2 regions of the Oceanisphaera ostreae genome follow, and region 2 is predicted to be linked to the other one. Evidence: predicted binding sites of a transcription regulator. Region 2 holds the regulator's gene; the other holds the start of a gene.
The links. Region 2 encodes sigma-54, which starts transcription at its own class of promoters, with help from an activator protein. Its sites were predicted from a motif close to TGGCACNGTTTTNGCTT; they were not measured.
Positions count from the first base shown of each region.

Region 1: the regulator sigma-54 is predicted to act here: its motif matches at 2,488-2,504, upstream of flgB (flagellar basal body rod protein FlgB).

Region 1 covers NZ_JBHTJS010000010.1:96,466-104,233, forward strand. Annotated here, with positions in the region: gene flgA (flagellar basal body P-ring formation chaperone FlgA) at 1-530, opposite strand, end outside; gene ACFQ1C_RS04080 (chemotaxis protein CheV) at 691-1,605, shown strand; gene ACFQ1C_RS04085 (CheR family methyltransferase) at 1,632-2,453, shown strand; gene flgB (flagellar basal body rod protein FlgB) at 2,588-2,989, shown strand; gene flgC (flagellar basal body rod protein FlgC) at 2,986-3,405, shown strand; gene ACFQ1C_RS04100 (flagellar hook assembly protein FlgD) at 3,412-4,110, shown strand; gene flgE (flagellar hook protein FlgE) at 4,122-5,411, shown strand; gene flgF (flagellar basal-body rod protein FlgF) at 6,454-7,197, shown strand; gene flgG (flagellar basal-body rod protein FlgG) at 7,209-7,768, shown strand, end outside.
Region 2 covers NZ_JBHTJS010000004.1:32,818-40,585, reverse strand. Annotated here, with positions in the region: gene lptC (LPS export ABC transporter periplasmic protein LptC) at 1-63, shown strand, start outside; gene lptA (lipopolysaccharide transport periplasmic protein LptA) at 32-559, shown strand; gene lptB (LPS export ABC transporter ATP-binding protein) at 565-1,290, shown strand; gene ACFQ1C_RS01875 (RNA polymerase factor sigma-54) at 1,340-2,794, shown strand; gene hpf (ribosome hibernation promoting factor) at 2,817-3,104, shown strand; gene ptsN (PTS IIA-like nitrogen regulatory protein PtsN) at 3,107-3,553, shown strand; gene rapZ (RNase adapter RapZ) at 3,564-4,430, shown strand; gene ACFQ1C_RS01855 (HPr family phosphocarrier protein) at 4,417-4,692, shown strand; gene mgtE (magnesium transporter) at 4,739-6,100, shown strand; gene pmbA (metalloprotease PmbA) at 6,624-7,768, opposite strand, start outside.

The DNA.
Region 1 (7,768 bases), on a different contig from region 2:
GAGCCAATTAGCTCATTGGTGCTGCTAAAAATATCGCCTCGCAGTAAGACTTCATCTTGATATTCTATATGTAAATGCTGAGCCTGCAGCAGGGTGTTGCGCGAAATAGGGTCGAGGGCGGTAACGACGGGTTTAAGTACGCGAACTCGAACGGGCACAAACAGCTCCCAGCCAGGGGTTTCGTGACACTGTAAATACACATGAGTATTACGTTTTACCTCGCCCGCACCTCGAATGTCGGCAGTGAGCTTACCTAAGCACTCGGTGAGTTGTAGACGAGTGTCTACGCTGGCAGCGTTAATTTCTAACTTATCATTTGGCTGTACGGGAACTAAATCGCGAACATAATTTTCGGCATATTGGCGAATGTTGTCGTGCACCGACAGGATAGGTATTTGCGCGTGCGCTGCCCCGAACACACCGTTAATTAACAAGCCAATAATGACGCTTTTTCTATATGGCCACACCTTACATGCTAACCAGCGATGCGGTTTGTAGGTGAAACCTAATCGAAAAAATATTCTAAGCATTACTACCTCGTGGCCGATAAAGAACGTAAGCTGGCCGCAGTTGGCGTCCACTTAGTGCGAGTGTTAAGCTTTAGCGCTTGGTAAACGCACAGCAACCACAATACAAGCATAAAACATGCCATGAAAATTCATTCGTAATGGCATATACGGAGAAATGGTAATGGCAGGGATACTCGACTCAGTAAACCAAAGAACACAACTTGTTGGTCAAAATAGACTAGAACTATTGCTATTTAAGTTGAATGGCCGCCAAAGATTTGGCATTAATGTGTTTAAGGTAAAGGAAGTACTGCAGTGCCCCAAGTTGACGGCCTTGCCGCAGCGCAACCCGGTAATTAAAGGGGTAGCTAATATTCGAGGTCAAACCATCTCTGTTATTGATATTAGTAAAGCCATGGGCGGGCGGCCCATTGAGCAGGTTGACAATAGTTTTGTGATTATTTCTGAGTACAACCGCTCAGTACAAGGCTTTTTGGTCAACTCAGTTGAACGGATAATTAACGTTAACTGGGAGTCTATTTTACCGCCGCCAAAAGGAGCAGGGCGTTCAAATTACATGACCGCAGTAACAGAAATAGATGGCGAACTGGTTGAAATACTAGACGTAGAAAAAATACTTGATGAAATTAATCCCGTTAACTCTACCGTCAAAAAAGAGCTAATGGATGAGGTGTCTGAGTTAACCAGAGTGACGCAAAAGCCTATTTTGATTTCTGATGACTCTTCTGTTGCGCGCCGCCAAATTCAAAAAACCATAGAAAGTCTTGGATTTGAGGTTATTGTGACCGAAAATGGTAGGCAGGCGCTCAACAAGCTGAAAGAATTGGCTGAGCTGGGGCCGATTCAAGACCAACTGTCTATGGTGATTTCTGATGTAGAAATGCCGGAGATGGATGGCTACACATTAACGGCCGAAATCCGTAATAATGCAGCACTAAAAAATCTGCACGTTATTTTGCACACCTCTCTCAGTGGTGTGTTTAACAAAGCCTTGATTGAAAAAGTGGGTGCTAACGATTTTATCGCTAAATTCCATCCCGATGAGCTGGCATCAGCCGTTAAAAGCGCACTTTAGAATAGGCATAAAGGAACAGATAATTGATGAAGGATCTGACCGATCAACAGTATCGAGCGTTTTGCCAGTTTCTTGAAGCTAGCACAGGCATAGTGTTGGGCGAGAATAAGCAGTACTTAGTAAAAAGCCGACTCTCTCCGCTGTTATCCCGCTTTCATACAGAATCGCTTGATGACTTAATTGTTAAGAGTATGTCGCCGCGTGAGCGAGAGCTAAAAACAGCAGTAATTGATGCCATGACCACTAACGAAACCTTGTGGTTTCGTGACGTTTACCCTTTTACTTTGCTAAGTGAAAAGTTATTTCCTGAGCTAGCTAAGCCAGGTAAAACCTTAAAGATATGGTCGTCTGCTAGCTCCTCGGGGCAAGAGCCGTACTCTATTGCCATGACCGCACTCGAGTACCAGTCTCGCAAGCCGGGTGCATTGCCGGGGCTGCAAATTGTTGCCACCGACATTTCTAGTAGCATGCTGGAACAGTGCAAAAGCGGTATTTATGACAGCTTGTCATTGGCTCGGGGCTTGTCTCCCGAGCGCAGAAGCCAGTTTTTTACGCCGTTAGCTGAAGGAAAAATGCAGCTGCAAGATAAAGTAAGAAAAATGGTGTCTTTTCGGCCGTTCAACTTGCTGGACAGCTATAGCTTGCTGGGCAAGTTTGACATCATCTTTTGTCGTAACGTGTTGATTTATTTCTCTGCAGCCAATAAAACTAAGATTCTTAATCAATTTGCCGGCGCGCTGAATCCTGGTGGTTACTTGCTGCTGGGGGCGTCTGAGTCTTTAACAGGACTATCTGATAAGTTTGAAATGATCCGCTGTAACCCCGGAATTATTTACCGCCTTAAGTAATACTTGGCACCTCTTATACTCTGCTTCAGAAGTTTGGCACAAGCCTTGCATCGATATATGCAGGTTACATCAATATGAATTTGCATTAGCAAGTGTGCAAATCCGTTTGGCCAACACAATGTAAGAGGTGCAGGGTGACGATTTCCTTCGATAAAGCCTTTGGTATTCATCAACACGCCTTAGTGACACGCTCTAGCCGTGCCGAACTACTGGCCAGCAACTTGGCTAACGCCGATACGCCAGGTTTTAAAGCCAAAGACATGGATTTTCAGGCGGCACTTAGTCAAGCACAAAATAACCAAGGCTTTTCACTCGCTCGCACCAGCCAGCAGCATTTTGCCGTTAACCTAGCGCCCCCCGGTGCAGTGCAGTTTCGAGTGCCTAACCAACCCGACACCGGTGACGGTAATACAGTAGATGTGCAAACAGAGCGTAATAGCTATATGGAAAACGCCTTGCAGTATCAGGCTTCGCTTGAGTTTTTAAACGGTAAAATCAGCGGCCTGTTAAAAGCGATTAAAGGAGAATCAATGTGAGCCTATTTCGGGTATTTGATATTTCCGGCAGTGCCATGAGCGCTCAGTCGGTACGGCTTAATACCACAGCCAGTAACTTGGCTAACGCCGACAGCGTAAGCTCGAGCATTAACGAAACCTACCGTGCTCGCAAGCCGGTGTTTGCCGCTAATTTAGATCAAGCGTTGTCGAACCGCCAAGAAAGCGTCGGCGTTAAAGTGATGGGCATCGTCGAAACCGATAAGCCATTATTAAAAGAGTTTCACCCCGACCACCCCATGGCGGATCAAGACGGTTTTATTTATAAGCCGAATGTCAACGTGGTGGAAGAAATGACCGACATGCTAAGTGCTTCGCGCAATTACCAAACTAACGTGCAAGTAGCCGACGCCGCCAAGCAAATGCTGCAACAAACGCTGCGCCTAGGCAAGGGGTAATAAGCCATGCAAGTAAACCAAGATTACCTTAACGGCCTTAAATGGACTGGCGAAGCTAGCCCGGCGGAAAAAGCAGAACAAAATAATAATGCCAAGTTAGAACAAGAAGATTTTTTCTCTTTATTAACTCAACAATTGGCTTATCAAGATCCCTTTAAGCCAGCAGATAATGCACAAATGGTGTCGCAAATGACATCTTTTGCAACCTCTGAAGGTATTAACCAGATGAGTGCACAACTTGCCGGTTTAAATGAAGTGATGACATCTAATCAAGCATTACAAGCATCCAGCTTAGTTGGGCAAGATGTATTATTACCCAGTGATTTAGCATATTGGGATCAAGGTGACGCGGTAAATGGTGTCATTGCCGTTGGCGAAGGCGCACAAAATGTGAAGGTGCGTATAGAAGATGAAAGTGGTCAGTTAGTGAGAGAAATCACCTTAGATGGCCCTCAGCGTGGTAATACGCCTTTTAGCTGGGATGGCCTAAATGAGCAAGGTGAACCTGCTCCGGTGGGTAAATACCAGTTTAAAGTTAACGCATTAATCGGTAATGAACGACAAGACTTAAACCCATTAATGTTTGCTCGAGTAAACAGTGTCACCCTTGGTAGTGGCGATAGTCCTACTTTGGTTAATCTTTCTGGGCTTGGGGGCATCCCCTTAAGCCAAGTGCTTGAAATTGCAGGCCGTAAAGCGGCGTAAGGAGAACAATAATGTCTTTTAATATTGCCCTAAGCGGTGTAAATGCGGCCCAGAAAGATCTTGATGTAACTGCTAATAATATTGCTAACGTGAATACCATTGGTTTTAAAGAATCACGGGCTGAATTTGCCGATGTATACTCTAATTCGATTTTTGCAAACTCAAAAACTCAAGTGGGTAATGGTGTGCAAACGGCCGCGGTGGCACAGCAATTTCACCAGGGTAGCCGCTTAACTACGAATAATGCGCTGGATATGGCGATTAACGGCAATGGTTTTTTTGTAATGTCTAATGACACAGCTTCATTAGATAGAACCTTTAGTCGAGCGGGCGCATTTAGGCTGAATGATCAAGGCTTTGTGGTCAACTCTCAAGGTAGTTACCTACAAAAATTTGATGTAAATGAAGACGGAACGCCCATCTCTTTGTCTTTGAATGCTAGTGGCCCCCTGCAAATACCCGAGCGTGCCGGTGTGCCTAAAAAGACTGAGGGTACTAATGGTGAAATGAATCTGCCAGCAAAGGCGGAACCGCTTGACCCTGTAGGTTTCGATCCGGCTATATCTGAAACCTATAGCTCGTCCACTTCAGTGACTATTTATGACTCATTAGGTGAACCGCACACTTTAACTAAGTATTTTGTTAAAGACACCGCAGCAGAGAACCAATGGCAAATGTTCGCCTACGTTGATGGCCAGGATGCGCTAGGTACAGAGTTGTCCGATCCCAATGATCTGTCTTCTCCTATGATAGCTCGTACATTAAATATTACCTTTGATGAAAATGGCTTGATACAAGCCCCCAAGCCGACTGAAATCACGTCAAATGCGTTAGATTTTAATAATGGCTCTGATATTACACAAACGCTAGAAATTGGTTTTAGTAGCATTACTCAGTTTGCCTCTCCGTTTGAAGTTAGTCGTTTATCACAAGATGGAGCAACGGTTGGTCGCTTGACGAAGGTAGATGTTGGGCCCGACGGTAACGTGGTGGCAACCTACAGCAATGGCACTAATGAAAAGCTGGGTATTATTGCGTTGGCGCGTTTCCCTAACGATCAAGGACTAACGCAAGTAGGCGATACCCAGTGGCGACAGTCATTACTATCGGGCGAAGCCGTAGTCGGGCAGCCAAATACCGGCACCTTGGGTAAGATTGACGCCTCTAAACTAGAGCAATCTAATACCAACCTTACGTCTGAGTTAGTTGACTTAATTACCGCTCAGCGTAACTTTCAAGCTAACTCACGAGCATTAGAGGTAAACAGCACCCTAATGCAAACCGTGCTGCAAATACGTTAATTTAAAGCTGTAAGCTGTAAGCGATAAGCTGTCAGCTGTCAGAAAAACCAAATACCGCTCCTTTAAGGGCGGTGTTTTTGTTTATGCCGTCATCCTGAACTTGATTCAGGATCTCGCTTTAGTTTTGCTTTATGCCGTCATCCTGACGAAAGTCAGGATCTGCTCTTTAGCTTTTGTAGGCGAGCGCTTGCTCTCGCATTTCGCCGCTTTAAACCTGTGAAGTGTTAAGAGCAAAGGGGACGAGCCAAACACTGTCTTACCCCTATCGTCACCCTCGCGAAGGCGGGGGGCCAGTGCCCTTTGCAGGCATTTAAAAACCATCCTGCTCCGCAGTCCCTGCAGCTGAAGCGCAGGCTACAAGGTCGGTGTTTTTGTAGGGTGACGCTTTAGCTGGCACTCCCGTCTCAGCGGGATTTAAAAACTATCCTGCTCCGCAGTTCCAGCAGCTAAAGCGCTGGCTTACCTCTATCGTCACCCTCGCGAAGGCGGGGGTCCAGTGACCTTTGCTGGCATTTAAAAACCATCCTGCTCCGCAGGACCTGCAGCTGAAGCGCAGGCTTACCTCTATCGTCACCCTCGCGAAGGCGGGGGGCCAGTGTCCTTTGCTGGCATTTAAAAACTATCCTGCTCCGCAGGACCTGCAGCTGAAGCGCAGGCTACAAGGTCGGTGTTTTTGTAGGGTGACGCTTTAGCTGGCACTCCCGTCTCAGCGGGATTTAAAAACCATCCTGCTCCGCAGTCCCAGCAGCTAAAGCGCAGGCTTCCCCCTATCGTCACCCTCGCGAAGGCGGGGGGCCAGTGACCTTTGCTGGCATTTAAAAACTATCCTGCTCCGCAGGACCTGCAGCTGAAGCGCAGGCTACAAGGAGTGCGGTGTAGTGTTTGGCTGGGTGTTTTTCTTTAACTTCCAGCTTATCGCTCCAAGCTTTCTTTGTGGCACCAATCTTGCATTGTATTTAATCAATTAGCGGTCAGTGGCAGAACTTTGCGACTGTTCAGCATTAATCAGTATTTATTCGGCTAACTCACCGACGGAGCTGAAATGGATCATTTGCTTTATATCGCCATGTCTGGCGCCAAAGAAAACATGCACAGCGTGGCCGTGCGCTCTAATAACTTGGCCAACGCCAATACCACCGGCTTTAAAGCCGACATGGAGCAGGCGCGAGCCATGCAGGCCTTTGGCGAAGGTTTGCCAACCCGCGTATTTGCCATGACCGAGCGGCCGGGGCAAAGTTTTGCCTCCGGGCCCATACAAACCACGGGTCGGGATCTTGACGTTGCCGTGGCCGGCGACGGCTGGTTGGCGGTGGAGTCTAAAGATGGCGGTGAGGCTTACACCCGGTTTGGCAGCCTGCAAGTGGCGGCAGACGGATTGTTGCAAACTAGCAATGGCCTTAGCGTGTTAGACGACGGTGGTGCGCCTATCTTTTTGCCACTGCCGCTAGAAAAAATGGAAATAAATAAAGACGGTACCATCTTTGCTCGGCTAGAAGGCGAACCGGCCAACGGCGGCGCAGAATTGCAGCGTATTAAAACCGTACTGCCTAACAATGCCGATCTTGAAAAAGGGCCAGACGGTCTATTTCGTCGTAAAGACGGCCAAATAGAAGCCCCTTCGGCCCAAGTACAGCTGCTGGCAGGTGCACTAGAAGGCAGTAACGTGAATCCGGTTGCCGAAATGACCCATTTAATTGATTTGCAGCGCCGCTTTGAGACTCAGCTTAAAATGATGAGCCACGCGGAAGAAAACGATAAAGCCCATGCCCAGCTGCTGCGCATCTAAAGGAGATTACAATGAACCCAGCACTATGGATTAGTAAAACTGGCCTGGATGCTCAGCAGACCAATATCTCGGTAACCTCTAATAACTTGGCGAACGCCAGCACCGTGGGCTTTAAAAAAGGCCGCGCTATTTTTGAAGACTTGCTCTATCAAAACATTCATCAGCCGGGCGGCCGAGCCACTGCCGATACTAACTTGCCGTCGGGTCTAATGTTGGGTGCCGGTAGTAAGGTGGTGGCCACGCAAAAAACCTTTACTCAGGGTAGTGTGCAAACCACCGATAATGCGCTGGATGTGATGATTGATGGCCGTGGCTTTTTCGAAATGCTACTGCCAGACGGCACTACTGGTTATACCCGTAACGGCCAGTTCGCGCTTAATGAAGAAGGCGTGATTGTTAGCCCAGGCAACGGTTATCCGGTGCAGCCAGAAATGCAGATCCCCGATAATGCGCAAAGTATTAGCGTAGGCACCAACGGTGAAGTGTCTGTACAAATAGCCGGCCAGGCCGAGTCACAAATTATTGGCCAGCTTATTATCAGTGATTTTGCCAACCCTGCGGGCCTGCAACC
Region 2 (7,768 bases):
AAAATCGATCAACAAACGGTGGAATTACTGAATGATACTCGGGCAACGTACGTTACTCCTTAGCATTAGCGGTTTGCTGGCATTAAGCCTAAACCTTGCTCACGCTAAAGAGTCTGATTATAGCCAACCGGTGACCATAGATGCCGGGCGTCAGCTAGTCGAGCTGACGGATAATAAAGTGACCTTTACCGATAACGTGGTGGTTAAGCAAGGCACCATGGATGTGCGAGCTAATAAGTTAGTGGTGATCCGCAATGAAAAAGGTCTGCAGTCCATGACCGCTTATGGTTCACCGGCCACTTATTATCAAATCCTAGACAGCGGTCAGCCTATAAAGGCCGAGGCAAAACAGATTCATTACGATATGAAAGCGCGTACCATGACGCTATTGAAAGATGCACAAATAAAGCAAAACGACAATATAGTGACAGGATATCGTATCCGCTATTACATCGACCGTGAGCAAATGGAAGCGGAAAGCCAAGGCGGTAAAGACCGCGTTACTACTATTTTTTTGCCAGAGCAGCTGCAGAACATGAACAACAAAGAGGCTCAATAGACACCATGGCTACCCTAAAAGCCCGTAATCTACAAAAAAGTTACAAAGGACGCCAAGTGGTGGCCGACGTTAGCCTAACCGTTAATACCGGCCAAATTGTCGGCCTGCTTGGGCCTAATGGCGCGGGTAAAACCACGTCTTTTTACATGATAGTGGGCTTAGTACAGCGTGATGCAGGCAGCATCACCATCGATGATCAAGACATTAGTCATCAGCCCATGCATGTGCGTGCCCAAGCGGGCATTGGTTACTTGCCACAAGAAGCCTCTATTTTTCGACGTCTGAGCGTGGCTGACAACTTAATGTCGGTGCTAGAAACGCGCAAAAATTTAACCGCCAGCGAACGCACAGAAAAAATGGAGCAACTGCTCGAAGAATTTAATATTACGCATATTCGCGACAACACCGGCATGAGCCTATCGGGCGGCGAGCGGCGACGGGTTGAAATTGCCCGCGCATTAGCGGCCGACCCGCGCTTTATTTTGCTCGATGAGCCGTTTGCGGGTGTTGACCCTATCTCGGTGCTCGACATTAAAAAAATCATACTGCACTTGAGAGACAGAGGCTTAGGCGTATTGATCACCGACCATAACGTGCGTGAAACGCTCGATGTATGCGAACGGGCCTATATCGTTAGCCATGGCCACCGCATTGCCGCTGGTACACCTGCAGAGATACTCAACAACGAGCAGGTCAAGAAAGTCTATCTTGGTGAGCAATTCAGCCTTTAGCTGTGCCGCCGGTGCTCCCAGCGGTTGACATGGAAGGACTTTTTCAACGATGAAGCCAACTCTTCAATTACGCATGGGTCAGCAACTGACCATGACTCCCCAGCTGCAACAAGCTATTCGATTGTTGCAGCTGTCTAGCTTAGAGCTACAGCAAGAAATTCAGCTCGCCTTGGATAATAACCCTTTGCTCGAACAAGAAGAGCCAGAGGAAGAAGGAAGCCAAGACTTATTAGAAGTAGCCCCCCAGCAAAATGAGCAACTAGCCACTGATAAAGCCATGGAGCAGCATCAGCTGTCTGATGAGCTGCCCATGGATACCCAATGGGATGATATTTATACCGCATCCGCGGGTGGTAGCGGCAGTGCCGGACTTCCCGAGGGCATAGAAGAAACCGTCTACCAAGGGGAAACCACCGAAACCCTGCAGGACTATCTGTTATGGCAAATGCAGCTCACCCCCTTTAGTGATATCGACCAAGCCATTGCCTTAGCCATCATTGATGCGATTGATGAAGCAGGCTACCTTAGCCTCGGCATAGACGACCTGCTGGCCAGTGTGACGGGCGGAGAGCAACATATTGAGGCGGACGAGGTAGAAGCGGTTTTAAAACGCATTCAACACTTTGACCCATTAGGCGTGGCCGCACGTAGCGTACAAGAGTGCTTGCGCATTCAACTGGAGTCTTTACCCGTTGAAACCCCTTGGCTACGCGAAGCCTTGTTGGTGATTGAGCACCACATGGACTTACTTGGCAACCGGGACTACCGCTCTCTGCAGCGTAAGACTAAGCTTAAAGAAGACGAACTCAGAGATGTGCTTGCGGTGATTCAGCAGCTTGAACCAAGACCTGGCAACCGCATACTGCAGTCCAGCTCTGAGTATGTGATCCCCGATGTGGTGGTGAGTAAACGCAAAGGGGTTTGGGTTGCTGAACTCAATATCGACGCCATGCCTAAAGTGCGACTCAATCAAACATATGCCGCCATGGCCACCGGAGCTAAAAGTAGAGAAGACGGCCAATTTATTCGCAATCACCTACAAGATGCGAAATGGTTTATCAAAAGTTTAGAGAGCCGAAATGAGACCTTGCTCAAGGTTGCTAATTGTATTGTTGACCAACAACAGGCATTCTTCGAGTATGGGGCAGAGGCGATGAAGCCCATGGTGCTTAACCAGGTGGCAGAAGTGGTAGAAATGCACGAATCCACTATCTCGCGGGTAACCACCCAGAAATTTTTGCACACGCCTCGAGGTGTGTTTGAGTTAAAATATTTTTTCTCCAGCCATGTAGGCACAGATACTGGCGGAGAGTGCTCTTCTACTGCGATTCGCGCTTTAATCAGGAAGCTAGTAGGAGCAGAAAATCCAGTTAAGCCATTAAGTGACAGTAAAATCGCGCAATTATTGGCTGAACAGGGGATACAGGTGGCTAGGCGGACCATTGCCAAGTATCGAGAGTCGCTAGCCATCCCCCCTTCCAATCAGCGTAAACGCCTAATGTAGGCAGACCTAGAAGGAAGACGTTATGCAAATAAATTTGACTGGACACCATGTAGAAATTACCGACTCGCTGCGTGATTACGTCAACAGCAAGTTCTCTAGATTGGAGCGCCATTTCGATCATATGACCAACGCACACGTCGTTCTTACTCTAGAAAAGCTACACAAAGTGGCTGAAGCTAAAATTCACCTCAGCGGTGGAGAAGTTTTCGCCAACGCCGAGCATGAAGATATGTACGCGGCCATTGACAGTTTGTTTGACAAACTCGATCGCCAAGTCATTAAACACAAAGAGAAGCTCAAGCAAAAATAATCATGGAAGTCGCCGACATACTGAGCAGGGACTGCACTCGCAGTGTCGTCCCCTGCACGAGCAAAAAACGCGCTCTGGAAATCATCAGCGAGCTGGCAGCCCAGCACCTTAACGTTAACAGCCAACAGTTGTTTGACTGCTTGTTAGCACGGGAAAAAATGGGCACCACGGGCATAGGTAATGGCATTGCCATTCCTCATGGCCGTATTAGCGATGAAAACCGGGCAACCGCGGTGTTACTTACCTTTGCCGAGCCGGTGGAGTTCGATGCCATCGACAATCAACCCGTCGGTTTGGTATTTGCACTGTTCGTTCCTGAACAGGAGTGTAAGCAGCACCTTAAAACCCTATCATTGATTGCTGAAAAACTCAGCGACAAACAAATTTGTAAACAGTTACGTCAAGCCAGCACTGATGACGAACTCTATCAAATCATGATTTCTTCCTGAGGAGGATACTATGCAGCTGGTAATCGTCAGTGGTCGTTCTGGTTCGGGAAAAACCGTAGCACTGCGGGTACTCGAGGATTTGGGCTATTACTGTGTCGATAATCTGCCGGTAGAACTCTTACCCGATCTGGTGAAAATGCGCCGCGATAAGCCTGGCGAGGTGGCGGTGAGTGTTGACGTGCGCAACCTGCCCGACAGCAGCGAGAAAATGGAAACCTGTTTAGCCGAAGTCCGAGAGATGGACGGCGTGAGTTTATCCAATATCTTTATTGACGCCGACAATGCGGCCCTTATTCGCCGCTTTGGCGATACGCGCCGGCTTCACCCCTTGTCTCGACTTAGTCTCACCTTAGACGAAGCCATTCGCCAAGAAACGCACTTATTAGCGCCCTTATCCTCAGCGGCTGATTTACGTATCGATACCTCAGATCTCAGCATTCATGATCTCAGCGAAATTATTCGCGCCCGTATTTTAGGTAAAAAAGAGCGCGAGCTAAATTGGGTGTTTGAATCTTTTGGCTATAAGTATGGGATATCTCAAGATGCAGACTTCGTATTTGATGCCCGCTTTCTGCCCAATCCGCACTGGATAGCCGAGCTAAGACCCTTTACCGGCCGAGACGAGCCGGTAGCCGATTATTTAAACAGTCAGCTCGAGGTCACTAAATATTTGTGGCAAATAGAAAATCTACTAGTCACGTGGATGCCTCACCTTGAACGCAACAACCGCAGCTACGTTACCGTGGCCATTGGTTGCACAGGTGGTAAACACAGATCGGTATATTTAGTGGAGCAGCTGACACAATCATTCAAAAAAATGGGTAAGAGTGTACAGTTACGTCACCGCACTCTGGAAAAACACCATGTTGAGGGTTGAACGCGACCTAAAAATCGTTAACAAACTCGGTTTGCATGCTCGTGCGGCTATTCAGTTAGTACAATTAACCCAACAATTTGATGCCGTAGTTACGGTGTGTAGCCAAGAAAAGCAGGCCCCCGCTAATAGCGTGATGGGCCTACTCATGCTTGAAACCGCTCAAGGTCACGCCATTCGAGTGGTCGCCGAAGGGCAAGATGCTGAAGCGGCCATGAACGCCGTTTCTCGCCTCGTCGCCGACCGCTTCAACGAGGCTGAATAACGGCCTATTTAGTTCTAGCCGTTCTATATTTAAAGCGGGAGCCCGGATGACAGAGTCATCAGAAAAATTTAGTACACCGGATCATCTGGACGCCATCACCCAAGCTCTTAATAGCGGCATGTTCGTACATGTACGCCGTCAGTTGCAGCAAATGCGCCCAGGTGACGTCGCTTGGTTATTAGAAGCGTCTCCCACTCCTAGCCGTAAAGTACTTTGGCAGTTGATTGACCCTGATGAATACGGCGAAATACTAGAAGAATTATCAGAAGAAGTCAGAGACGGCATTGTTCGCCTCATGGACCCGCATCGACTGGCTACCGCACTGGAAGATATGGAGTCGGACGATCTGGCCGATGTGTTGCGCGACCTACCTGAGCCGCTGTTAAATCAGGTGCTCACGCAAATGGACGAACAAGACCGACTGCGAGCACAACAGGCACTATCGTATCCAGAAGACACCGCAGGCTCCATGATGAACACCGAGTTCATTAGCCTGCGAGCCGATATTAGCATTGAAGTGGTGTTGCGTTATTTACGCTTGCATCACCAATTGCCCGAAGGTACTGACACCCTGTATGTGGTGGATCAACACAATCGATTACTGGGTGATATTTCACTAGCAAGCTTAGTGGTGCAAGACCCCGACACCACGGTGGCCAAAGCCATGGACACCCAAGTGGAAGCCATTCCCCTAACCATGACCGATACCGAAGTGGCTAACCTGTTCGAACGTCACGACTGGCTGTCGGCTCCGGTCGTGGATGATAACTATCAATTGCTGGGTCGTATCACCATCGATGATGTGGTGGATATTATTCGGGAAGATGGCGAGCACACCATGATGGGCATGGCCAAAATGGACGACGACGAAGATACCTTCGCGCCCGTGATCACCAGTGCTCGACGTCGCTCAATATGGCTCACCGTCAACTTGGGCACCGCCTTGTTGGCCGCTAGTGTCTCCAGTATGTTTGAAGCCACACTATCGCAACTGGCAACCTTGGCCGTATTAATGACCATAGTGCCTTCTATGGGCGGCATTGCCGGTAACCAAACGCTAGCATTGGTTATCCGTGGTATGGCCGTCGGTCATATCGGTGACAGCAACGCCCGCTGGTTACTCACTAAAGAGGCATTAGTCGGCTTAATTAATGGCATATTATGGGCGCTTATGGTGGCGGTGGTAGTTGGCTTTTGGAAAGATAGCTGGCAAATAGGCATGGTGCTCGGCTTGGCAATGTTCATCAACCTCTCGGTTGCTGGCATAGCTGGGGCCGCTATTCCGCTGATTATGCGCAAATACAACATAGACCCAGCATTGGCCGGCTCTATGGCGCTGAGTACTATTACCGACATCATCGGCCTACTGTCTTTCTTAGGCCTAGCCACCTTGATCTTAATTAATTAATTCAGCGCCGCTTTAAAGCTGTTAAGAGTGAAGTGTGAAGAGTAAAGGACGAGCTTATACCCCCCCCCTTCAACGACGGATTCGGTAGTATGTCTGGTCTCTGTTTCATGTCGTCCTCTTCACTCTTTACGCTTCACCCATTACGGCTCTTTTGTAGGCGAACGCTTGCTCTCGCATTACGCCGGAGGCGGAAATCTTTAAAACCTAAACACCAAACCTAAAGATATATCTGCCACGGAATACACGGAACCCACGGAAAAGAGATCTTGATGGTAAGTGCTGAGACTAGACTCGTGCAAAAGTGACAGGCGAAACAGAGACTGAATATGCAGGTTGGTTTGGATATGGTCTTTGTTTGATGTCGTCCTCTTCACTCTTTCCGCTTCACCCTTCACGGCTCTTTTGGTGCCCAAATAAAAAGCACCGTATCCTTAGATACGGTGCTTTAACTGACCGCGATGGCTTGCAGCTGCCCGAAGGGCTATGTTTTATCTTTAGCTAGGTGCTTGGCGCCGGGCGCTGTCTATTGCCCACCAATCTTCATTTCACCAATTAACACCGAGCCGGTTTGTAGGCTAGAGCGCAGTTCGGTATCGGTACCTATAGCTTGAATGCCGGCAAACATGTCTTTTAAATTACCCGCGATGGTAATTTCTTCTACCGGGTAAGCAATTTCACCGTTTTCTACCCAGAAGCCCGCCGCGCCGCGCGAATAATCGCCGGTCACAATATTAACGCCTTGGCCCATGAGTTCCGTCACTAGCAAGCCGGTGCCCATCATTTTTAGTAACTGCTCTAGGCTTTGACCCGTGTTAGCCACCGTCCAGTTATGAATGCCACCCGCATGACCGGTAGGCTCCATATTCATCTTGCGTGCCGCATAGCTGGGCAGTAAATAGGTTTGCAGCCTGCCCTGCTCAATAATACGGCGCTCAGTAGTACGCACGCCTTCATTATCGAACGGTGAGCTGGCCAAGCCTTTATGCAAATGCGGCTGTTCGTGTATATCGAACCACTCAGGGAAAATACGCTCGCCCAACGAATCCAGCAAAAAAGATGACTGGCGATACAAGTTACCGCCGCTAATGCCCATCACTAGGTGGCCAAACAAGCTGCCGGCGACATCGGGATGAAACAGCACCGGCGCGCAGGTGGTGCCCAGTTTACGCGCCCCTAAGCGGCCTAGGGTGCGGCTAACGGCCTCATCGGCGACTTGCTCTGGTGTCCAAAGGTCATCGAAGCTGCGAGCTGAGGTATAGCCATATTCACGCTGCATGTCACCATTTTGTTCGCCAATCAGCACACAACTCATACCAAAGCGGCTGCCGGCATAGCCTTTAATAAAGCCATGGCTGTTGCCGTAGACTTTAATGCCCAAATTAGTAGAAAAGCTAGCGCCGTCAGACTGCTTAATGCGCGGGTCACGCCCCAGCGCTTGCTGCTCGCAGCGCAACGCCAGTTCGATGCCGTCGCTAGGCTCTAACGGGTGAGGAAAGCACAACTCTAATTCGGGGGCATCCCAGGCCAACGCGTCGGCTGGCGCCAAACCAGAAAAGGGGTCTTCTGTGGTGTAGCGCGAAATATCCATCGCGGCGGCCACCGTGCGGGCAATGGCATCGGGACGTAAATCAGACGTAGAGGCCGAGCCTTTACGGCCGTCTCGGTACA